Linked DNA regions of Bacillus pumilus. The protein of the gene in region 2 interacts with the protein of the main gene of each other region in a pairwise test. Links are inferred from orthologs where the notes say so. Each region holds a gene or a part of one and is shown on either strand. Other genes may lie near its edges. The genes, in order: CKW02_RS02445 and grpE.

Region 1 (6,725 bases), 1.8 Mb from region 2 along the record:
AAATTGAAAAGGGGAATAACAACCATGCTATGGATCCTCACACAAAACCAACAAACTCTGATTCATGTCCAAGAAGTCTCAGTAAGCGGCAAAAAAATTGAAGGGATGATTTTGGGGAGTACTTCCTGGGCAAAGATGCTCGGCAAGTATGACTCAAATGATCGCGCAGCCGAGATCCTTCAAGACATGATGAAGACGATTGAAGAACATCCAAATGCCACAATGACATACCGAATGCCTCTTCAATAAAAAGAAACCACCTTTCCATCGTGAAAAGGTGGTTTTTGTTTAGGATGGTGTTTTTCCAAAGGCTAAGAATAAGGGAATGCCTGTGCCAACAAGGGTGGTGGCAAATAGGAACATACCGCAAATAAATAGAAAATGGCTGGCTGAAAAGACGAGTGCCAGAATGAGAAAAACGATGCTGAGTCCTATCATGCTATAGGATGGGACAAAGCGGCGTTTGTAGGTGGCTTTCTTTGTTAGGAAGGAGAAGAAAATACCAAATAACAAAGGGACAATCCATAAGTAAAATAAAATAATAAGAGACATACATCATACCTCGATTTTTCCTTCTATTTTATCAGATGCCGATCACAACGGATACTACAAAGCTTCACTTTGTAAAATAATTCATGCAATCGACACAATTAAGTGGGCTGATTCATCGAATGCGTTTTTTGTTTTATATATTCAGGCTGTAAAAGGGCGTACACACAATGATCGGTAAAGCGATTGCCCAGCCATTCACATTGTCTTAAAATTCCCTCAAGCGAAAAGGATAATCGCTCTGGGATGCGTCTGCTTTTCTGGTTATCGACAGCAGCCCTAATCTCAATACGATGCAGCCCGCACTCTTCAAATAAATAGCGAATGACTGCTTGGCATGCTTTTGTCATGATGCCTTTTCCTTGATGGCCTTCTCCGAGCCAATAGCCGACTGAAACGGTTCTATTGATCCAATGAATTTGATGGGTGCCAATGATGCCGACAAGTTCTCCATGTGACCAAATGCCCGCTTGAAAACCGTTGTTCTGCATCGCTTGCTGCATCGCACCTTGGATAAACGCCATACTGTCTTCCTCTGTCTGTGTTGAATCCACCCAAAGCATCCATTCACGTAAATGCTCTCTCGACCGCTGGATGAGCAAATACAGACTTCTTGCGTCTCTTGGCTCAAGCAGCCGCATGGATATCTCTTGATCCTGATAAACAAACATGTACCCACATCCTCTCAGGGGAATTCTACCATAACCAAATGGAAAGAAAAAGACAGCTCAACACTGTCTTTTACATAAACGTATCTACAATTAAGAAGAGATTAAGTGCTACAACAAGAGCTGCTATCACCCAAGATATTCCTGTCACCCAGCGGGCATTCGTTAATTCACCCATAATTCGTTTTTTACTTGTAAATAAAATGAGCGGAATTAAAGCAAAAGCAATCCCAAACGATAAGACGACCTGACTCATCACAAGCGCAGAGGTCGGATTCACTCCAGATGCAATAATCGCAATCGGAGGAATGATGGTAATCAGCCGGCGAACATACAGCGGGATCCGGTATTGAATAAAGCCCTGCATAATGATATCGCCTGACAATGTACCGACAGAAGAGCTGGATAGTCCGGCTACAAGCAGACCTACACCAAATAAGATGGCTGATACAGGCCCTGCGAGTGTACCAAAATGCTGAAACGCAACATCCAAATCTTCAACAAAGAGACCATTTTTATAAAATAAAGCGGCTGCCACAATCAACATGCTGGCATTGATGGCCCCGGCGACGATCATCGCAATGAGGATATCTAAAAACTCAAAGCGAAAAATCTGCTTTTTCTCCTTTTCCGTTCTGCCGACGACTCTTCTTTGGGTTAAAGCTGAATGTAAGTAGATTGCGTGAGGCATCACAGTGGCACCTAAAATTCCAGCTGCAAGCAGCACGCTGTCTGCGCCATCAAATTTTGGAATGAACAGTCCACCAGCGACACTTGCGATATCTGGTTTGGCGACAAAGGTTTGTACAGCGAAAGCGATCACGACAACGAACAACATGCCTGTGATACCTGCTTCTAATGCTCGATATCCTCGTCTTTGCAGCTCCAATATCGCAAATGAACCGATAGCCGCGATAATGGATGCTTCAAGCAGCGGGATTCGAAAGAGCAAGTATAAACCAAGTGCCGCCCCGATAAACTCAGCTAAATCCGTGGCAATAATGACGAGCTCTCCCTGAATCCATAAACCGATCGAAACGGGCTTTGGAAACTCTTCACGTGCGATTTCAGGTAAGTTTTTGCCTGTCGCAATTCCAAGCTTTGCGGATAAAGACTGGATGAGCAAAGCCATGAGATTTGATATGAGAATGACCCATAAAAGGAGATATCCATATTTGGAGCCAGCCGCAATGTTGGTGGCGAAATTTCCTGGATCAATATAAGCAATGGCTGCGATAAAAGCAGGACCGAGAAAAGGAAGGAGTCTTCTAAATCCCTTGACTTTTCCTTCAAGTGCACGCTCAGCTGCCTCTGACATGTGTGCCTGTGCCTCGATGTATTTGTTTGTCATATGTCATCACCTAGATTCTACAAAGTTTTGCTTGGGCACAAAATGTTTCCTTGATGCAATTTTTAATCATCATATGCCCATCTTCATGAAAAGTCAACTATCTGAACTAATAGGTTTGTTTATCATATGTAAGTGAAAAAAATAGATACCTTGTCAATCCAACACATAAAAAACACCGCCTTTATAGACGGTGTCCCTACTGCTTCCTCTGTTATTTGTTTTTTTAAGATACCCTTGATCCCACACTACGGAAGATCAGGCTTAAGATGATGACAAAGATCGCTGCACCTAAGATTGCTGGAATGATCGCAAAGCCTGCCAAACTAGGACCCCACGTTCCAAGTAATCCATGACCAATCCAAGCACCTGCAAGTCCTGCAATCATTGAACCGATCCATCCTCCTGGTACACTACCTCCAGCGAGTGCACTGCCAATAAGGCCGATGACAATCGCCACAACTAATGAAATCAGAAATCCTAACATGTTGATCACTCCTCTTTTTGTTTGTGTATTAAGCAATAACCGTTTTGAAAAAGTTTCAAACCTTTCGAAACCGATTCAATGTTCTATACGTATGATGGAAAAGGATTGTGTATAATAACAAACAAATACTTCAGCAGCATCTAAGGAGGAAAAAGGCATGGAGGAAAGAGAGTGGCTAAAAGCACAATTAAAGCAGATTGAACAGTGGGAGAAAGATCAGCAAAAGGTATGGTTTTGGGAGAAACTCAGCCGCCTGCCATTTCAAATGCTGGACAAGCTGACGCCTGCCTTTATCCAGAAAAAAATCGGTGTGCTGCTAGATGAAATGGGGCATTACATTCAATCAGGCGGTGCCTATTTGACATCAGAAAAAGGCATCATCCATCAATTTCAAAAGAAATGTGCCGACGAATCGATTCAGCGTATAGAAGATATAGAAAAAGCTCCAATTGAAATCATGGATGCCATTAGTGAACATATGGGGAAAAATAGGACGAATCTCGCCACGGTACAAGGGGCGACAACGGGTGTCGGTGGTATGTTTACACTGGCTGCAGATATTCCTGCGGTACTTGGTCTCTCCCTTAAAACATTACAGGATATTGCCGTCACCTATGGCTATGATCCTAAAAACAAGGAAGAGCGGGTCTTCATCATAAAATGCTTACAGTTGACCTCTGCTGATGTGGTTGGGAAGAAATCGATATTAAAAGAACTCAGGAGCTATCATGCTTCCGAAGGGAAACACGAAAACATGTTCTCACAAATCCAAGGATGGCGTGAGGTAGTCTATAATTACCGAGATTCATTTGGCTGGAAGAAACTGTTTCAGCTTGTTCCAGTAGCAGGGATTTTATTTGGCGCAGTTTCCAACCGCTCACAACTAAAAAGTATTGCCGAAACAGGCATGATGCAATACCGAAAGCGAAGAATTGTCTCAAGATTAGAAGAGCTCACGCAGCAAGGACAGAGTGAATCTGGTGCATAAAAAATCCCTTTCTCAAAGGGATTTTTTATTTGGTCTGATCCTCTTCTTGAAAAGCATGGATCGGAGAATGTTCATAACGCGCACGCAGCTCACGAATCTGTTTGATTAGGGTAGAACCAATAGTTTTTTCGGCTTCCTCATACAAAGGATCGAGGGCTTTCATCCATTTTTGTCTTTCTGCTGGCGTCAATTCATGAATGGCAATCTGCGATTCCCGTTTAATGTCCTCCAGCTGATCTTTGTTCATCTGTTCTGCATGTTTTTCATTCCAAGCTGTTGTTTCTTCCATCGCTTCAAGTAAAATTCGTTTCGTTTCAGGTGTCTGGCGATCAAAGAAGGATTGATCTGTTAAGACCACATAGCCTAAATACCCGTGATTACTGATCGTCATATAGTCTTGTATATGATAGAATTTTTTTGAATAAATATTTGAAATGGTATTTTCTTCACCATCTACTTTTTTTGTTTCTAATAGCTGAAACGTCGAATTAAACGATTCCTGATAGGGCTTTGCGCCAAGAAGTTTGAATTGTTTTTCAATCATGTCGCTTTGCATAATGCGGAGAGATTGGTTTTTTAAATCACTAGGCTGTTTGATTGGACCTTTATTAGAGGTGATTTGCTTAAAGTCATTTGTCCAATACGCCATTCCCTTTAGCCCGTCTTTTTGCAGGGTGCCAAACAATCTTTGTCCAATTGCACCGTGCAAGCCTTCCTGAACCGCATCATAATTAGAAAAAGCAAAAGGAAGGTCAAGTGCCAGCCACTCAGAGGATAGCATGCCGAGCTTCGAGGTAGATGGTGCGATAAATTGAACTTGATTCTCTTTGAGTGCATTAATTTCTTCTATATCAGAATAAAGACTTCCGTTGGAGAAAATTTGAATGGTGATCTTCCCATCGGATTTTTCGTGCACAAGCTCAGCAAATTTCTTTGCGGCAAGTCCTTTTGGTGTATTATCTGCCACGACATGGCTAAATTTGAACACAAGCTGATCCTTCAGCCCTGTCTGTTCATCGTCAAAGGTCGTCGCTGCTTTTGGCATCATATGATAGAAACCAAAGTATAAAGCGGTTACAAAACCGATCAAGAGCAATAGTGTATAGGCGAGTAAATTCTTCATGCGTCCGATCCCCCTTATGTCAAGCATACTTGACCGAGGAAGAATTCGTAAAGATACAGGTGAAAAAAATGATGAGAAATCGATTGAAATTACAACAATTATCTATTAGATGGAAGCTCACCATCCTCACATATTTCGTTGTCATTTTCGCCCTTTTAATCGGAGGAATTGTCCTTGTTGGGGGAATCCAGCAAACAGAGGAACGAGAGCTTCGAAAAAGGCTCATGAACACAGCGAGAACAGTTGCGGAGATGAATGAGGTAAAGCAGGCGTTAGCTGATCAAACAAAGAAACGTGACCGATTACAGCATGCCATCGAAGAGATTCGGATTATTCAAGACGCTGACTACATTGTCGTCATGGATATGGAGCATGTGAGATTAACGCATCCAGTGAAAGCAAGGATTGGCCAGCGTTCGGAGGGGACAGATGAAGAGCCTGCTTTTGCCGAGCATATTTATTTCTCAGAAGCAGAGGGAGAGCTTGGGACCGCCATCAGAGCCTTTTATCCAGTGAAGGATGATCAATTTAATCAAACAGGGGTCGTCCTTGTAGGGAGAACGCTGCCAAGTATGATCGATATATTAGGAGAAATGAAGAGGGATATCCTCATGATCCTTTTGCTGACGCTCAGCTTTGGGCTTGTAGGTTCATTTTTACTCGCTCGTCATATTAAACAGCAAATGTTTAAGCTGGAGCCGCATGAGATTGTCAGAATGCTAGAGGAGCGCACCGCAACCTTTCACTCTATTAATGAAGGGGTCATCGCCATTGATAATCAGCACATGATCACCATTTTTAATGAAAAGGCGAAGCAAATCTTTGGCGTGACAGGGGATGTCGTAGGCCGGAATATTTGGGATGTGCTGTCTGACACAAGACTTCCAGAGATCATTGATCGTGCTGAGCCTGTCTATAATGAAGAAATTCATATGAGCGGAAAGCGGATTATGAGCAGCCGGATTCCGATTGTCATGAAAAAGAAAATTATTGGAGCGGTCGCCATTTTTCAGGACCGGACAGAAGCGGCAAAATTAGCAGAGGAGTTAACTGGAGTCAAAAACTTTGTTGATGGTCTACGGGTGCAAAATCATGAGCATATGAATAAGCTTCATACGATTGCCGGGCTGATTCAGCTTGGTAAAGCCGATCAGGCACTCGATCTAGCCTTTCAAACGACGGAAGAACAGGAACATGTGCTGGACTTTCTTCACCGTGTCATACAGCATGATGCCGTTGCGGGATTATTGATGAGCAAAATCAGAAGGGGCAAGGAGCTAGGCATAAAGGTCGAAGTAGACGAACATAGCTGTCTGTGTGATTTCCCTGAGCGTCTAGATCAACATGATATGACGAAGCTGCTTGGCAACCTGATCGAGAACGCCTTTGCTTCGTATGATACTGTAGAAAGAGACACAAAATGCATTTCGATTAGTATTGATCAAACCGAGGATGTCCTCGCGATTTTAATTGAAGACAATGGCTCCGGGATTGAAGAGGAAATGATTCCTTATATTTTCGATAAAGGCTTCACACACGGCAAAGAAGGCGGAACAGGCTAT
Region 2 (16,676 bases):
GATACGCTTGCGACTTACAACTCACTTGTGCATAAGAACAATTAAGGAGGAATTTGGATGGATTCATCATCAATTTTAAACGTCGCGGCAGGAGCATGCGATGATAAACGGGCTGAGGATATTATTGCCCTTAATATGCAAGGAATCTCACTTGTTGCCGATTATTTTCTCATTTGTCACGGGAACTCTGATAAACAAGTGCAGGCCATTGCAAGAGAAGTAAAACATCTTGCAGAGGAAAGTGGAATCGAAGTGAAGAAGATGGAGGGCTTTGATGAAGCAAGATGGGTATTGATTGATCTTGGTGATGTCATTGCTCATGTGTTCCACAAAGAAGAAAGAGGATACTACAACCTAGAGAAGTTATGGGGAGATGCGCCGAGAGAAACGCTTTCACTTGGCATTAACTCATGATTTATCAAGGGTTTGCAGGTGTGTATGACGAGCTCATGACACATGCACCTTATGATGAATGGGTTCAGTGGATCCAGCAGAATATCAAACCGAATGCTGCCATTATTGATGTTGGCTGTGGAACTGGAGAGATTTCTCTTCGGTTAGCTGAAAAGGGTCACGCAGTCACAGGAATTGACCTCAGTGAAGAAATGCTGGCTTTCGCGCAGCAAAAAGCACAGGCGAAAAAGCAGTCCATTCAATTTTTACATCAAGATATGAGAGAGCTGACGGGTTTTGAGCAAGTCTTTCAAGCGGCGGTTATATGCTGTGATTCCTTGAATTACTTAAAAAACGAAAATGACGTCAAAAAAACCTTTAAAAACATGTTTCAGCTTTTAGAGGCAGATGGGGTTTTACTCTTTGATGTTCATACTCCTTATAAAATGGAAGAGGTATTCCCAGGTTCGACTTATGCCGATCAAGATGAAGAGATCAGCTATATTTGGCAGAGTGATAAAGGGGATGACATGTATTCGGTCATTCACGATTTAAGCTTTTTTGTAAAGGACGGAGACGTGTATCAGCGTTATGATGAGACACATGAACAGCGTACATTTCCATTTGAGACCTATGCGGCGTTCCTTGAGTCCGCTGGCTTTGAACAAATAGAAGTGACCGCTGATTTTACAAATGAAGCGCCCAGGGAATTCGCCGAAAGATATTTCATTTCAGCTAAGAAGCCAAAAACCATCGTTTAATGGAACGATGGTTTTTTAAAACCCTTTTTTCGCTTGTTGCAGAGTTGATTAATTTCTGCGATCATCAGTAAACACACTTGGCGGATATTGATGCGCAACCGCTTCAAGATCTTCATCGAATTTTTCATGGGTGTTTTGAAAAAGGCGGTGGAACATATCTTGAACACCTGCTTCAAGTGCTTTAATCCCTTCACCCGTAACGCCGCCTTTTACACACACTTTGTCTTGTAGTGTCGGAAGGGTATAGACTCTTTTTTCAATCAAACGGCCAAGCCCTACAAGCATATCTTCTGATAAGGTGGTGGCTTCTTCTTTAGAAATATCTGTTTCTTCAACGGCTGCTTCAATCATTTTCTGAACGAGGAAGCTGATAAAGGCAGGACCGCAGCTGACGATATCTGACGCCGCTCTTGTAATCGAATGATGAATTTCGATAGGTGTTGAAATGCAGGAAGCTAATTGTCTTAACGCTGTTTTCGTCGCGACATTACATGACGATCCAAATGTTAAAAGTGACGCACCTGATAAAGCACGGTTCGTAATGCTTGGAATCAGCCTGGCTGTTTGACAAGGAACGATATCCTGAAGCTGTTCAGGATGAACCGGACTTGTAATGATGACAATGGTTTGGTGCTCTTTTAAAAGAGGGCTCAGCTCTTTTAAAAGAGGATAAATATCAAGCGGCTTGACACAAACAAAGATGAAATCTTTATCCATGACAGCTCCTGTAAGCTGTTTTGTTACTTCAAGCTCTGGGTGGTTCTTTTTTATATTGAACGCTTTTTCTATGGTCCGGTTTGTAATGGTGATGGATGAGGGATTGACTGCCTTTGATTCAATAAATGCCTCAGTAAGTATGGTACCCATGTTTCCTGTACCGATTATCCCGATATTCAAACGTTCTCCCTCCTTAGGCGCATAGGATCTGTTATCTTCTAAACAGTATGTTGAGCAATAGAAAAATATGATTGAAAGAAGCGTGAGCACGTGAAGCGACTCATTCCATTGAAAAAATACAGTCTTTATATCGGAGCTGGGCTCATGGGCACGATCATCATCACTTTCTTCCTTTTGGCAGGAAATAAGGAGAGCTCTAGAGAGCCAAGTGTATTGAAGGGCGATCAAGACATACAAGTCACATTAGAAGACAAACAAGAAAAGACCGATAATGAATCATCCTCCATTTTTGTGGAGGTCAAAGGGGCTGTAAAAAAGCCAGGTGTTTATACGTTTCAATCTGATGCACGGGTAGAAGAAGCCATTCGAAGAGCAGGAGGTTTTACTAGTAAAGCAGACACGATTGAAATTAATCAAGCAGCAAAATTAGAAGACAGTATGATGATTTATGTCCGGAAGCAGGGAGAAGCAGAGAGAGAGGCACAAACAGCAGGTGCAGACGCTCCATCGGGTAATGAAAAGAGTCAAGGTGTCAATGTGAATCAGGCTGATGCAGCGGAATTGCAAACCATTAATGGAATAGGGCCAGCTAAAGCAGAAGCTATCATTACGTACAGAGAGGAGCACGGAGAATTTCAACAAATTGAAGATTTGCGGAACATTTCAGGTTTTGGGGAGAAGACCATCGAACGGCTGAAAAATGAATTGACCGTTAAGTAGAATTGACGATATAGAAGGAAGGCATGTACACTTAATACCAACCATCATTCTGGAGGGATCAGCTCGTGGAAAGAATTTCATGGAATCAATATTTTATGGCGCAAAGCCATTTGCTTGCTCTGCGAAGCACCTGTGAGCGGTTAGCTGTTGGGGCGACCATCGTCAGAGACAAGCGTATCATTGCAGGGGGATATAATGGCTCAATTGCTGGTGATGTCCATTGTGCAGATGTGGGATGCTATGTCATTGATCATCACTGCGTTCGCACCATCCATGCGGAAATGAACGCTATTTTACAATGTGCCAAATTTGGTGCACCTACAGCCGATGCTGAAATATATGTCACACATTTTCCTTGTTTGCAGTGCTGTAAAGCCATTATTCAAGCAGGTATTCGAACCGTTTACTATGCAAAGGATTATAAAAATCACCCATATGCCATTGATTTATTTGAGCAGGCAGGTGTTCAAACGGAACAAGTTGAACTCGATGAAATGATCATCGACTTAAAAAATCAAGAAAAATTAGCCTTTGTTGCAGATCTAATTGGCAAACTAAGTGAATCAGGACTTAGTGAATCAGAAATTCGCAATATGCATGAGAAGGCGAATCAATTATTTACTTCCTATGTTTAATTATTTGCCGTTTGGGGCAATTTCAGCAGCTGTTGGAATTGCTCTGGCTGCATATCATCTTCATTTGTACTTCCTTCTCTTTCTTCTCATCATCTTCCTTCTCAGCCTACTGAAAAAAATCCCCAAACTCTTTCTCATGATCAGCCTATGTGGAGCCGTCTATACTCTTATTTTTATGGTTCATGAGTTTTTTGAAACGGATCAACCTGTTCAAGAAAAATTCTTTTCCGGCTCTGTTGTGATTGAAACGATTCCGAAAATAGATGGCAATCGTTTTTCGGCAACTGTGTCAACAGAAGATGACCGGCTAGCCGCTTTCTATACCATTCAAACAGAGCGTGAAAAAGAGACGTTAAAAGACGTAGAGCCAGGTATGAGCTGTCATATGACAGGTGATGTTCGACCGCCTAAACACGCAACCATTCCTAACGGGTTTCAATACGATCAATTTCTACAATCAAAAGGCATTCGCGCTATTTTCTTACCGCAGTCAATCAAAGGCTGTACAACAAATGATCGTCCTTCCTATTATCTTCAAAAGATGAGGCAAAAGGGCTTAAAATTCTTAGAAGATCATGTGCCGAAAAACTCTGTAGGTATTGTACAGGCTCTTATTTTTGGAGACCGTGATTTGATTGATCCTGACACGCTAAGAGACTATCAAATGCTCGGTATTATTCATCTGTTAGCGATCTCAGGACTGCATGTGCAAACGCTTCTTGCCTGTTTATTTTGGTGTCTGCTTCGTGCCGGTGTGACAAGAGAGACAGCGCGTCTTCTTCTATTATGCTTTCTTCCTGTTTATGCTTGTTTGACAGGTGCTGCACCATCAGTTTTAAGAGCTTGCCTTATGGCAGGAATCTATTTAGTGATGACAAGCCTGCCAAAAGAAATGAAACAGCCTTCTGCTGTCGTATTAAGCGCAACGTTTTTATTCTTATTAGCGATTCATCCTCTATATCTATTCGAGATCGGATTTCAGCTTTCATTCGTGGTTACGTTTTTTATTTTGTTATCGACCAGAATCTTATCGCAAGCGAATAGCGCCGTGATGCAGTTGTTCCTTATCTCATTTGTTGCACAGCTTGCCTCGCTTCCTGTTCTTTTATATCATTTTCAGCAATTTTCTTTGCTGAGCATCCCATTGAATATGATATTTGTCCCTTTTTATACAACAGTTGTCCTGCCTCTATCCTTACTCTTTTTTCTTTTGTCTATCATTTATCTTCCGCTTGGACAAGTGTTGTTCCAGTTGCTTGATTCGGTCATCCAGCTAAGTCATCAGTTGTCAGCACATATGGCAGTTTTTGATGGGTTCAACCTGATTTTTATGAAATCGACTTGGTGGCATATTCTGCTTGAAGTGAGCGCCATTGTTTTTTTGCTGTTTGTGATGGAGTGCAAAATGTCCGTGAAATCCTATGCCGTGCCGATTATATTACTCATCGGTGTCTTGAGTGCACACTATTTCACCCCGAATTTTCTCCAAAAAGGGGAGGTCACGATGCTGGATGTCGGACAAGGGGATAGTTTGTTTATTCAGCTCCCTTACCGAAAGGGACATCTACTTGTGGACACAGGTGGCAGACTTTCTTTTGATGATGAACCATGGAAAAAAAGACGTAAAGTGTCTACGATCGGTGAACAAACACTAATCCCGTTTTTGCATTCTAAAGGTATAGCAAAACTTGATGTGCTGATTCTCACGCATGCAGATCAAGACCACATGGGAGAAGCAGTTCGTTTAATCAAGCGAAATAAAGTAAAGCGGCTAGCCATACCAAAAGGTTTTGCCCGAAGTCCAGAAGATGCAAAGCTGCTAAAAGAAGCAGCTGAAAAAGGGATTATGATTGATGAATTAGAAAGAGGAGATCAGCTCCAAGTTGGAGAGCACATATTTGAGGTTCTTCACCCTTCGCAAGACCGGGTGACAAGTAAGAACAATGATTCACTTGTTCTAACTTTTAATCTTGGCGGGAAACGGTTTCTGTTCACTGGAGATCTTGAACATGAAGGGGAACGAGATATTATAGAAGCCTATCCTCACCTGCAAGCAGATGTCTTAAAGGTTGGGCATCATGGGAGCAAAGGGTCAACAAGTGATGAGTGGCTTCGGCATCTGGAGCCGTCGCACGCACTCATTTCGGCTGGTGAACGCAATCGTTATCAGCATCCTCATCAGGAAGTCTTGAAAAAACTAAAGGATCATCAAACGAAGGTGTACCGCACAGATCAAGACGGAAGTGTGACCTATGGATTTCTTGAGAAGGAAGGAACGTTTTACACGCATCCTCCATATGATATCTTACAAAAACAATAAAAAAACTGCCAAAACGGCAGTCATGTAGCAATCATGAAGTTAAGATCCAACGAGGTGTATAATGGTTGCCAAAATAAACATTGAGGCGAAAAATCCGAATGTGACGATAAAACCAACAGCTGAGTCGATCGCATCATTTCGCTTGCTTTGAACATTTTTTTCAAATTCATTCATTTTCATCCCTCCTGGCTAATTTTAGTATACTTGAACTCATTTGGAATTGCTAGAAGGTAAAGTAACCGTTTTCCATTTTCATGATCATTTTATGAATATCGTCTGAAGCAAGCTGACCCGGGAGCTTGCACCAGACGTTTACTATAAATGAGGAGGCGGTACTTTCAGCTTCCTCTTTACTAATGTCTTCGCACACTTTAGGATAGAGGAGGAAGTGAAAGAGAGGGATTCAATTTATGGTCTTTGAGGTTTGGAACAATTTAAAAAGAGGGGATATCCATCCCGTTTATTGCTTATATGGAAAAGAAACGTATTTACTGCAAGAAACAGCAGCTAAATTAAGACAAGCTGTAGTAGACGAAGAGACAAAGGATTTTAATTTCTCTGTCTTTGATATGGAAGAGGTGCCGCTTGAACAGGCTGTGACAGATGCAGAAACCTTTCCGTTCATGGGAGAAAGGCGTCTCGTTGTGATCAAGAACCCTTATTTTCTTACAGCGGAAAAGAAAAAAGAGAAGATTGAGCATGAGCTTTCTCTGTTAGAAGCTTATTTAGAAAAGCCGGCGCCTTATACCATTCTCGTCTTATTGGCACCATATGAAAAGCTGGATGAACGGAAGAAAATCACCAAATTGCTAAAAAAGAAAGCGGCTATGGTTGAGGCAAAAGAGTTAAACCCAAAAGAAACAACGGATTTCACCATTACGCTGGTGAAAACAGAAGGAAAGGCGATGACATCTGAAGCGGCTGAGCAGCTTGTGATGCTGTGCGCCGGAAGCCTATCCTCATTGTTTCAAGAGGTCAGGAAGCTGAGTACATATATTGGAGAGCGAGAAGAAATTGAATTAGCGGATGTCAATCAGCTCGTTGCAAGGAGCTTAGAGCAGAATATTTTCGAATTAATTAACCAAATTGTCAACAGACGCCGCTCTCAGGCCATGCAGATGTTTTATGATTTGCTGAAACAAAATGAGGAACCCATTAAAATATTAGCACTTATATCCACTCAATTTCGTTTGATTTTACAGACGAAGTATTTCGCTCAGCAAGGATATGGGCAAAAACAAATTGCTTCAAATCTAAAAGTCCACCCATTCCGCGTCAAACTTGCTATGGATCAGGCAAGGCTGTTTTCAGAAGAAGAGCTGAAGCAGATTGTCAAAGAGCTATCAACGATCGATTATGAAATGAAAACCGGTAAAAAGGACAAGCAGCTATTGCTAGAATTGTTTCTGCTTCGCCTATTAGGCGCTTGAACATAAAAAAACGACCTTCTAAAAAGAGGGTCGTTTTTGTTTAGATGTATAATTGTCAGTCTGTCCTAATGGCTGAGCCGGTCAGGACGGACGTACAGTTAAACAGTTGCCTCATTACTGAGGCGTTGCAAGCATTATGCAGAAAGTCCGTTTACTTGTTTAGCAAGTCTTGACTTGTAACGCGCAGCTGCGTTTTTGTGTACAAGACCAGTTTTAACGGCTTTGTCAATGCGTTTTGCAGCAGAAGAAAGAGCAGCTTTTGCTTGCTCAGCATCGTTGTTAGCTACAGAAACTTCAACTTGTTTAATCGCAGTACGCATCGCAGACTTGATTGTCACGTTGTGTGCACGGCGTTCGTTATTCGTTTTTGTACGTTTGATCGCTGATTTAATATTTGGCATGTGTTTCACCTCCTAAGATACAACCTAAACACAATTGTCTTAAGGTTAAATCTTCACAATAGAACAAGTTGTATTCTATCAAACACACCTTTAGAATGCAATATAAATGTAAAGTATTTTTCATTGATGAAGCGCTCGAATGTTTCTTTCAAGAGATGGAAAGACTACTGTTAATTACTTGGTGGAAGGAGTCTTTTTATGGAGAAACAGAAACTTGATTTAAGTGCTTATCAAATTCGGACAGACTTGGCTGTTGAAACAAAAGAGATACTAGAACAAGAGAACGATCCGAATGTTGTCAAAAAGGATGGAATTCAAGGGATTGTCGAAAAGGAAAAAGAGGAGCATGGCATCCGTATACGCACGGTGGAGATTACGAAAGAAGGGGAGGCGCTGACCAGCAAAAAGGCAGGAACATACTTGACACTTGAGGCGCAGGGCATTCGGGAGAAAGATTCTGAGATGCAGGAAAAAGTTGTCGAAGTCTTTGCCCATCATTTTGCTCAGTTTTTAAAAGATCGAGGCATTCAGACTGATGCGAGCTGTCTTGTAGTAGGACTAGGAAACTGGAATGTCACGCCAGATGCGCTAGGTCCGCTCACGGTTGAAAGTCTGCTTGTGACCCGGCATCTTTTTGAATTGCAGCCGGAAAATGTACAGGAAGGCTACCGCCCAGTGTCCTCTTTATCACCGGGAGTGATGGGACTGACTGGTATTGAAACAAGCGACATTATACAAGGCGTGATCGAGAGGTCCAAACCCGATTTTGTCATTGCAATCGATGCCCTTGCTGCTCGTGCAGTGGAACGGGTGAATACGACGATTCAAATCTCTGATACAGGTATCCATCCCGGTTCAGGTGTAGGGAATAAGCGAAAAGAATTAAGCAAAGAAACGTTGGGAATTCCAGTGATTGCGATTGGCGTTCCGACAGTGGTAGATGCAGTCACCATTGCAAGTGACACAATTGATTATGTCTTAAAGCATTTTGGTAGAGAACTGAAAGATGACAGGCCGTCCCGCTCTCTTGTGCCGGCTGGTTTGACGTTTGGGAAGAAAAAAGTACTAAACGAAGAAGACTTACCAGATGAAGAAACGCGTCAATCATTCTTAGGTATCGTAGGAACTCTTCCAGAAGAAGAGAAACGGCAGCTGATCCATGAAGTGCTTGCGCCGCTAGGGCAAAATCTCATGGTCACGCCTAAGGAAGTGGATACATTCATTGATGATATGGCAAACGTGCTCGCCAATGGATTAAACACAGCACTTCATCAAAAAATCTCTCAAGATAACATGGGTTCTTATAATCATTAATCGGTTCTACTTTCTCTAGCTCGCTCATAGTGTAATTACTAGAAAGCGTGCTGGAGGGAGTAAATCATGAAAAAAAGACCCCGCCGTCCTCGACAGTTGGTCGTTGCGATTAATGGAACAAAAGTAGTCAAAAGCATTTTCTTATTTATAGCCTCGCTTGTTGTAGTGTTTGTGATGTCAGGGGCGTTGACATCTTTAAAACCTGAGCTGAGGCCACAAGCCTCGCTATATGGTGTAGCAGATGAGCTTTCCGGGGCGTTTTTCGCCACATTAATGGGCATGGAAAACCAATATTTCGCCTCAGCCGTCCCGAAAGATCAAAAAGGGTTTCATTTCTCTGGACTGTCGCTCAAGCTTGCGACCAGTATCAATTTAGAAGACCCGCGTAGTTTTCTAGGTAGAGAACTTCCAGGCTTTGAACATTTTGATACAAAAATCATCTTAGCAGGTGAAGGAACAGACTATACCAACATGCCAATGGAATCGCCGCCGCCAAGTGAAGTCATTCAAGATGAAAAAGAAGCAAATTTAGCAGAGCTGGACAAGCTCGACAAAGATGTGCCGAAAAAGCCTGCGAAAGAGCCGGACCGGTCGACAGGAAAACGAAAAGCTGTGTACATTTACCATACACATAATACGGAATCATATTTACCATTTTTAAAAGGAGAAACGAATCCAAACAATGCACGGCACTCAAAAGTGAATGTCACCCTTGTCGGTGACATGTTCGGAAAGGCGCTTGATCAGCAAGGAATCGGGAATACGGTCGACAAAACAGAAGTTGAAAAACGTCTTCTGCAAAAAGGACTAAAGTATCCCCAGTCTTATAATGAATCAAGACTGGTCGTAAAAGAAGCCTTAGCGAAAAATGATGATCTCGAATATTTAATCGATATCCACCGTGACTCAAGAAGAAAGAAAGACACTACTGCCGAGATCAAGGGGAAAAAATATGCGAGAATTGCGTTTGTTGTGGGAAAGAAGAATCAAAGCTATGAGAAAAACCTCAAGCTTGCGACGGAGTTCCACCATTTGATGGAGAAAAAATATAAAGGACTCAGTGTCGGTGTGTTTGCCAAAGGCGAAATTGGTGATAATGGAATTTATAATCAAGATTTATCCGACAAAGCCCTTCTTTTAGAATTTGGCGGAGTGGATAATAATATGGAAGAATTGAAAAATGCATCCAATGCAGCAGCTGATGTCTTCAGCGACATTTTCTGGGATGCGGAAAAAGTAAACGGCAAAGCAAAGGATGAGAAAAAACGCTCTTAAGGTGGTGACGGTGCATGGGATCATTTATGGGAAAAACCATTATTTTAGGACTGGTCTTGCTATTTGGCGTCTTTTTAGGGATGCAGCAGGCAAATAATGGCATGCTGCAAATGAAGGGTTACCATGACCCGCAATTAAAAGGCGCTTTCTCCATCCAAATGAACGACGAAGAAGAACGAGAAGCCTCTATCTTAGGAACGGCTGTTACAGAAAAGGATCTTGCCGAAAAACAAAAGCAGCTTGAGGAAATAGAGAGCTTTAATGCCTTCTCCAAGGCAGGAAAGGTGTTGTCTGATGGCATGACACATGCAGCTCGTTTTCTTTATGATTGGGTAAATGGGAAATAAATAAATCTACACCATATGACTAAAGCCGCTAATCAATGAGCGGCTTTTCTTGATTTCGATTGAATCTTTACAGCCCTATTGATATAATCTAACCTAGCGCAACCCGCGTTTTATAGTAGGAGTGATAGATTGTGACAGATAAAGAAAAACGATTAGAACGGCAATCAAGAATTCGAAATTTCTCCATTATCGCCCATATTGACCACGGGAAATCCACATTGGCCGACCGTATTTTAGAAAAAACATCGGCGATTACGCAGCGAGAAATGAAAGAACAATTACTTGATTCCATGGACTTAGAGCGTGAACGCGGCATAACGATTAAATTAAACTCTGTCCAGCTGAAATATAAGGCGAAGGATGGAGAAGAATATATTATGCACCTGATTGATACACCAGGGCATGTCGACTTCACCTATGAGGTATCTCGAAGCCTTGCTGCCTGTGAAGGTGCGATTCTCGTAGTAGATGCAGCACAAGGAATTGAAGCACAGACACTTGCGAATGTTTATTTAGCTCTTGATAACAACTTAGAAATTCTTCCGATTATCAATAAAATCGATCTGCCAAGTGCAGAGCCTGAGCGTGTAAGAGGAGAAATTGAAGATGTCATCGGGTTGGATGCGTCTGAAGCTGTTCTCACCTCTGCTAAGGCTGGTATTGGGATCGAAGATATTTTAGAACAAATCGTCGAAAAGGTGCCAGCACCTGCTGGAGACCCAGAAGCACCGCTTCAAGCTCTTATATTTGATTCTCTCTACGATGCGTATCGCGGCGTTATTGCGTACATACGAATTGTGGAAGGAACGGTCAAACCAGGTCAGAAAATCAAAATGATGGCGACGGGCAAAGAATTTGAAGTACTTGAAGTCGGCGTATTCACACCAAAAGCCATGCCGACAGATGAACTCACTGTTGGAGATGTTGGCTACTTAACAGCAGCAATTAAAAATGTCGGCGATACACGTGTGGGGGATACGATCACAAGTGCGGTGAACCCAGCGAAAGAAGCGCTGCCAGGATACAGAAAGCTGAACCCAATGGTTTACTGCGGTCTTTATCCGATTGATACAGCGAAATATAACGATTTACGTGAAGCACTAGAAAAGCTTGAATTAAATGATTCTTCACTTCAATATGAGGCAGAGACGTCCCAAGCACTTGGCTTCGGTTTCCGCTGCGGCTTTCTTGGAATGCTTCATATGGAAATCATCCAAGAACGGATTGAGCGTGAATTTAAAATCGATCTCATTACGACAGCACCAAGTGTTATTTACGATGTGTATATGACAGACGGAGAAAAAATCATCGTCGATAACCCGTCAAATCTGCCTGATCCGCAAAAGATTGAGAAAATTGAAGAACCATACGTGAAAGCAACAATGATGGTGCCGAATGACTATGTAGGCTCTGTCATGGAGCTTTGCCAAGGAAAGCGCGGACATTTCATTGATATGCAATACCTTGATGCAAACCGAGTGAGCATTGTGTACGAAATTCCTTTGGCGGAGATCGTGTATGAATTCTTTGATATGCTCAAGTCCAACACAAAAGGCTATGCGTCCTTTGACTATGAGCTGATTGGCTATCGCCCATCTACTCTAGTGAAAATGGACATCATGCTGAATGGTGAAAAAATCGATGCCCTTTCCTTTATTGTTCACCGCGATTACGCCTATGAACGAGGCAAGATCATCGTAGAAAAGCTGAAAGAACTCATTCCGCGCCAGCATTTTGAAGTACCAGTTCAAGCAGCGATTGGACAAAAAATCGTGGCTCGCTCTACCATTAAAGCGATGCGTAAAAACGTACTTGCTAAATGTTATGGTGGAGACATTTCCCGGAAAAGAAAGCTTCTTGAGAAGCAAAAAGAAGGAAAAAAGCGCATGAAACAAGTGGGCTCTGTTGAAGTCCCGCAAGAAGCATTTATGGCTGTGCTGAAGATGGACGACAGCACACCGAAAAAATAACATCCTCCTCAAGGCAACCTGCTTTACAATGTCAGCCTTGGCGTTTATAGTCGAAAACAAACAAAGGTGCCGCAGCGATAAACTGCGGCTCTTTACCTGTAAAGAAGGTGTCATCAAATGAAAGCAGCATACATTCACATTCCATTTTGTGAGCACATTTGCCACTATTGTGATTTCAATAAATTTTTCATTAAAACGCAGCCAGTCGATGAATACTTAGCGGCTCTTGAAAAAGAGATGCAGCACACGATCGAGCAAAAGGGCGAGCAAGAACTCAAGACGATCTTTATTGGCGGGGGGACTCCGACATCATTGACCGTCAGCCAGCTAGACCAGCTCATGACCAGCATCCACCGTGTGTTAAAACCGTCAAAAAACCTGGTTGAATTTGCAGTGGAAGCAAACCCAGATGAATTATCACTCGAGAAGCTACATGTGTTAAAAGAAGCCGGTGTCAATCGACTAAGCTTTGGCGTCCAAACCTTTGAAGATGATTTACTCAAAAAAATCGGACGAGTTCATCAAAAGAAAGATGTTCTCACGTCCTTTGAGAGAGCTAGAGCGGTTGGATTTGACAATATTAGCCTAGATCTTATGTTTGGCTTGCCGCATCAAGAAAAGCATCATGTCATGAATTCACTTGAGACAGCTTTCTCATTAGGAGCAGAGCATTATTCTGTCTACTCACTGATTGTGGAACCGAAAACGGTGTTTTACAACTTAATGCAAAAAGGAAAACTGCATTTACCGCCGCAAGAACGTGAGGCTGAAATGTATGAACTTGTGATGGATGAAATGGAGCGCCATGGATTACATCAATACGAAATCAGCAATTACGCCAAACCGGGCTTTGAAAGCCAGCATAACCTGACCTATTGGAGCAATGAAGACTACTTCGGTTTCGGTGCAGGGGCACACGGGTATGTAGATGGCATCCGAAATGTGAACGCAGGACCAGTGAAGCATTACTTGGAACTGATTGAGCAAACTGGGTTCCCGTATAAAGAAACTCATCAAGTCACAAAAGCAGAGCAGATAGAAGAAGAAATGTTTTTAGGCCTTCGAAAAATCGAAGGGGTGAAAAGTGCCGACTTCCAAGCCAAATATGGTGCTTCACCAGAAGCTCTTTTTCCCTCAGTTCTTGAAGAATTAGAAGAAAAAGGTCTCATTGTAAAAGATGACATTGGAATTCGTTTAACAAGAAAAGGGAAATTGTTAGGAAATGAAGTATTTCAAGCGTTTCTCGGTGAGTTATAATTGACATTTTAATTTGAGTTTGGTAATTTTGTTTATACAATTAGCACTCGTTGAAAGAGAGTGCTAACAGGGGTGATGATGATGTTAACAAATCGTCAGCTTTTGATTCTGCAAGTCATCATTAATGACTTTATTCGTTCGGCGCAGCCAGTTGGATCAAGGACTCTTTCTAAAAAAGAGGACATCACATTCAGCTCTGCGACGATTAGAAACGAAATGGCTGATTTGGAGGAACTTGGTTTTATTGAAAAGACCCATTCTTCATCAGGAAGAATTCCTTCAGAAAAAGGATATCGTTATTATGTAGATCATTTGCTCTCTCCGCGAAAACTGTCGTCTAAAGAGCTTGTGCTTATCCAGTCGGCTTTTCAGGAGAAAATTTTTGAGCTGGAAAAAACAGTTCAAAAATCGGCGGAAATTTTATCAGATCTCACAAACTATACATCGATCGTGCTTGGTCCAAAGCTGAGTGAAAATCGATTAAAGCAAATTCAGCTTGTCCCCGTTCAGCCAAATAAAGCCGTAGCAATCATGATTACAGACAGCGGACATGTTGAAAACAAAACCATTACCTTCTCTGAGCATCTCGATGTCTCCGATATTGAGAAGCTGATGAATATTTTGAATAGCCGCTTAGCTGGCGTTCCAATGGACCAGTTGAAGGACAGGATGTATAAAGAAGTAGTCATGCTTCTGCGCACACATTTAAAAGATTATGATCACATTTTAGATGCGCTTGGCAACACATTTACATCGACACAAAATGAATCAAAACTTTTCTTTGGCGGGAAGATTAATATGTTGAATCAGCCTGAATTTCATGACATCGACCGCATTCGCTCACTCATGATGCTGATTGAGCAAAAGAATGATGTCATGCAGCTGTTTCATCCAAATCAGCAAGGTATCACCATTAAAATCGGTTCAGAAAACAATTTGGAAGCAATGGAGAACTGTAGTTTGATCACAGCGACTTATTCGATTGATCAAAAATCACTCGGCTCCATTGCCGTCATCGGACCAACCCGCATGGATTACGGGCGAGTCGTTAGTCTTTTGCATCATGTATCAAAAGACTTGTCAAACGCACTTTCCAATTTGTATGATGAGTAGGGTGATAAAAAGATAGGGGCACTGCCCCTTCGTATTCTTGAATCTTTTGAGGGAGGTGAACACAATGTCAGAAGAAAAACAGACACCTGAGCAAGAAGCAGAGGTTGAAGCACAAGAAGAAGCAGTTCAAGCAGATACTGAGGAAGCAAAGCATGATGAACAGTCTGCCTTCCAAGAGAAAATCGATGAATTGCAGCAGCTTCTAGATGAAAAAGAAAACAAGATTCTGCGTGTTCAAGCAGATTTTGAAAATTATAAACGCCGTGCTCGAACTGAAGTGGAGACCGTGCAAAAATATCGTTCTCAACATGTTGTCAGCGATCTTCTCCCAGCTCTTGACAACTTTGAAAGAGCGCTTGGAATTGATCCAGACAATGAGCAGGCGAAAAGTTTGTTAGAAGGAATGCAGATGGTTTACCGCCAGCTGGTAGAAGCGTTGAAAAATGAAGGCGTTGAACCAATTGAAGCTGTCGGCAAAGAGTTCGATCCAAACCTTCATCAAGCCGTCATGCAAGTTGAAGATGAAAACTTCGATTCAAATATCGTAGTAGAAGAATTGCAAAAGGGCTATAAACTCAAAGACCGAGTTATTCGTCCATCAATGGTAAAAGTAAATCAATAACTACATAATGGGAGGTCATCGATTATGAGTAAAATCATTGGGATTGACTTAGGAACAACAAACTCATGTGTTGCAGTACTTGAAGGCGGAGAGCCAAAAGTCATTGCAAACGCTGAAGGAGCACGTACAACACCATCTGTTGTCGCTTTTAAAAATGGAGAGCGCCAAGTTGGTGAAGTAGCGAAACGCCAATCAATTACAAACCCGAACACAATCATGTCTGTTAAAAGACATATGGGTACAGACTATAAAGTAGAAGTTGAAGGCAAGAACTATACACCGCAGGAAATCTCTGCAATCATTCTTCAACACCTTAAATCTTACGCTGAAGGCTACCTTGGCGAAGAAGTAACAAAAGCTGTTATCACAGTTCCTGCTTACTTCAACGATGCAGAACGTCAAGCTACAAAAGATGCTGGTAAAATTGCTGGTCTTGAAGTAGAACGTATCATCAACGAACCAACAGCAGCTGCGCTTGCTTATGGTTTAGATAAAACAGATGAAGATCAAACGATCCTTGTATACGACCTTGGCGGCGGTACATTTGACGTATCAGTCCTTGAGCTTGGAGACGGCGTCTTTGAAGTACGCTCAACTGCTGGGGACAACCGTCTAGGTGGAGACGATTTTGACCAAGTGATCATTGATCACTTAGTAGCTGAATTCAAAAAAGAAAATGGCATTGACCTTTCAAAAGATAAAATGGCGCTTCAGCGTTTAAAAGATGCTGCTGAAAAAGCGAAAAAAGATCTTTCTGGTGTATCTTCTACACAAATCTCACTGCCATTTATCACAGCTGGAGATGCAGGTCCTCTTCACCTTGAATTAACGCTAACACGTGCTAAATTCGAAGAGCTTTCTGCAGATCTTGTAGAGCGTACAATGACACCTGTACGTCAATCATTGAAAGATGCTGGTTTATCTGCTAGCGAGATTGATAAAGTCATCCTTGTTGGTGGATCAACTCGTATTCCTGCAGTTCAAGAAGCAATCAAAAAAGAAACAGGCAAAGAGCCTCATAAAGGTGTAAACCCTGATGAAGTGGTTGCTCTTGGTGCGGCGATTCAAGGTGGAGTCATCACAGGAGATGTCAAAGACGTTGTTCTTCTTGATGTAACACCACTTTCTTTAGGAATTGAAACAATGGGCGGCGTATTCACAAAGCTGATTGAACGTAATACAACAATTCCAACAAGTAAATCTCAAGTATTCTCAACGGCT

Evidence for each region.
Region 1: the proteins of grpE (region 2) and CKW02_RS02445 interact in binary tests that used the Escherichia coli proteins (3 or more experiments, as listed by UniProt). The link is inferred for Bacillus pumilus from one-to-one orthologs.

The regions. Positions count from the first base shown.
Region 1 is NZ_LT906438.1:502,058-508,782, forward strand. What follows is about bases 430-3,368. They hold CKW02_RS02445 (Nramp family divalent metal transporter), read right to left. Parts: upstream 2,569-3,368; coding sequence 1,291-2,568; downstream 430-1,290. Other genes in these bases: CKW02_RS02435 (hypothetical protein), read right to left, coding at 430-552; CKW02_RS02440 (GNAT family N-acetyltransferase), read right to left, coding at 651-1,220; CKW02_RS02450 (GlsB/YeaQ/YmgE family stress response membrane protein), read right to left, coding at 2,792-3,052; CKW02_RS02455 (EcsC family protein), read left to right, coding at 3,210-3,368. Outside these bases: CKW02_RS02430 (hypothetical protein), read left to right, coding at 25-249; more of CKW02_RS02435, read right to left, coding at 289-429; more of CKW02_RS02455, read left to right, coding at 3,369-4,040; CKW02_RS02460 (DctP family TRAP transporter solute-binding subunit), read right to left, coding at 4,066-5,163; CKW02_RS02465 (ATP-binding protein), read left to right, coding at 5,232-6,725. UniProt on the Escherichia coli protein: H(+)-stimulated, divalent metal cation uptake system. Involved in manganese and iron uptake. Can also transport cadmium, cobalt, zinc and to a lesser extent nickel and copper. Involved in response to reactive oxygen.
Region 2 is NZ_LT906438.1:2,294,036-2,310,711, reverse strand. What follows is about bases 13,746-16,676. They hold grpE (nucleotide exchange factor GrpE), read left to right. Parts: upstream 13,746-14,897; coding sequence 14,898-15,455; downstream 15,456-16,676. Other genes in these bases: dnaK (molecular chaperone DnaK), read left to right, coding at 15,480-16,676; hrcA (heat-inducible transcriptional repressor HrcA), read left to right, coding at 13,802-14,833. Outside these bases: bis(5'-nucleosyl)-tetraphosphatase (symmetrical) YqeK, read left to right, coding at 1-45; rsfS (ribosome silencing factor), read left to right, coding at 58-414; CKW02_RS11840 (class I SAM-dependent DNA methyltransferase), read left to right, coding at 411-1,154; late competence protein ComER, read right to left, coding at 1,203-2,051; CKW02_RS11830 (helix-hairpin-helix domain-containing protein), read left to right, coding at 2,142-2,771; CKW02_RS11825 (ComE operon protein 2), read left to right, coding at 2,837-3,406; CKW02_RS11820 (DNA internalization-related competence protein ComEC/Rec2), read left to right, coding at 3,399-5,726; CKW02_RS11815 (YqzM family protein), read right to left, coding at 5,766-5,900; holA (DNA polymerase III subunit delta), read left to right, coding at 6,137-7,156; rpsT (30S ribosomal protein S20), read right to left, coding at 7,291-7,557; GPR endopeptidase, read left to right, coding at 7,756-8,871; CKW02_RS11795 (stage II sporulation protein P), read left to right, coding at 8,938-10,146; CKW02_RS11790 (YqxA family protein), read left to right, coding at 10,161-10,493; lepA (translation elongation factor 4), read left to right, coding at 10,625-12,463; radical SAM family heme chaperone HemW, read left to right, coding at 12,581-13,720. UniProt on the Escherichia coli protein: Participates actively in the response to hyperosmotic and heat shock by preventing the aggregation of stress-denatured proteins, in association with DnaK and GrpE. It is the nucleotide exchange factor for DnaK and may function as a thermosensor.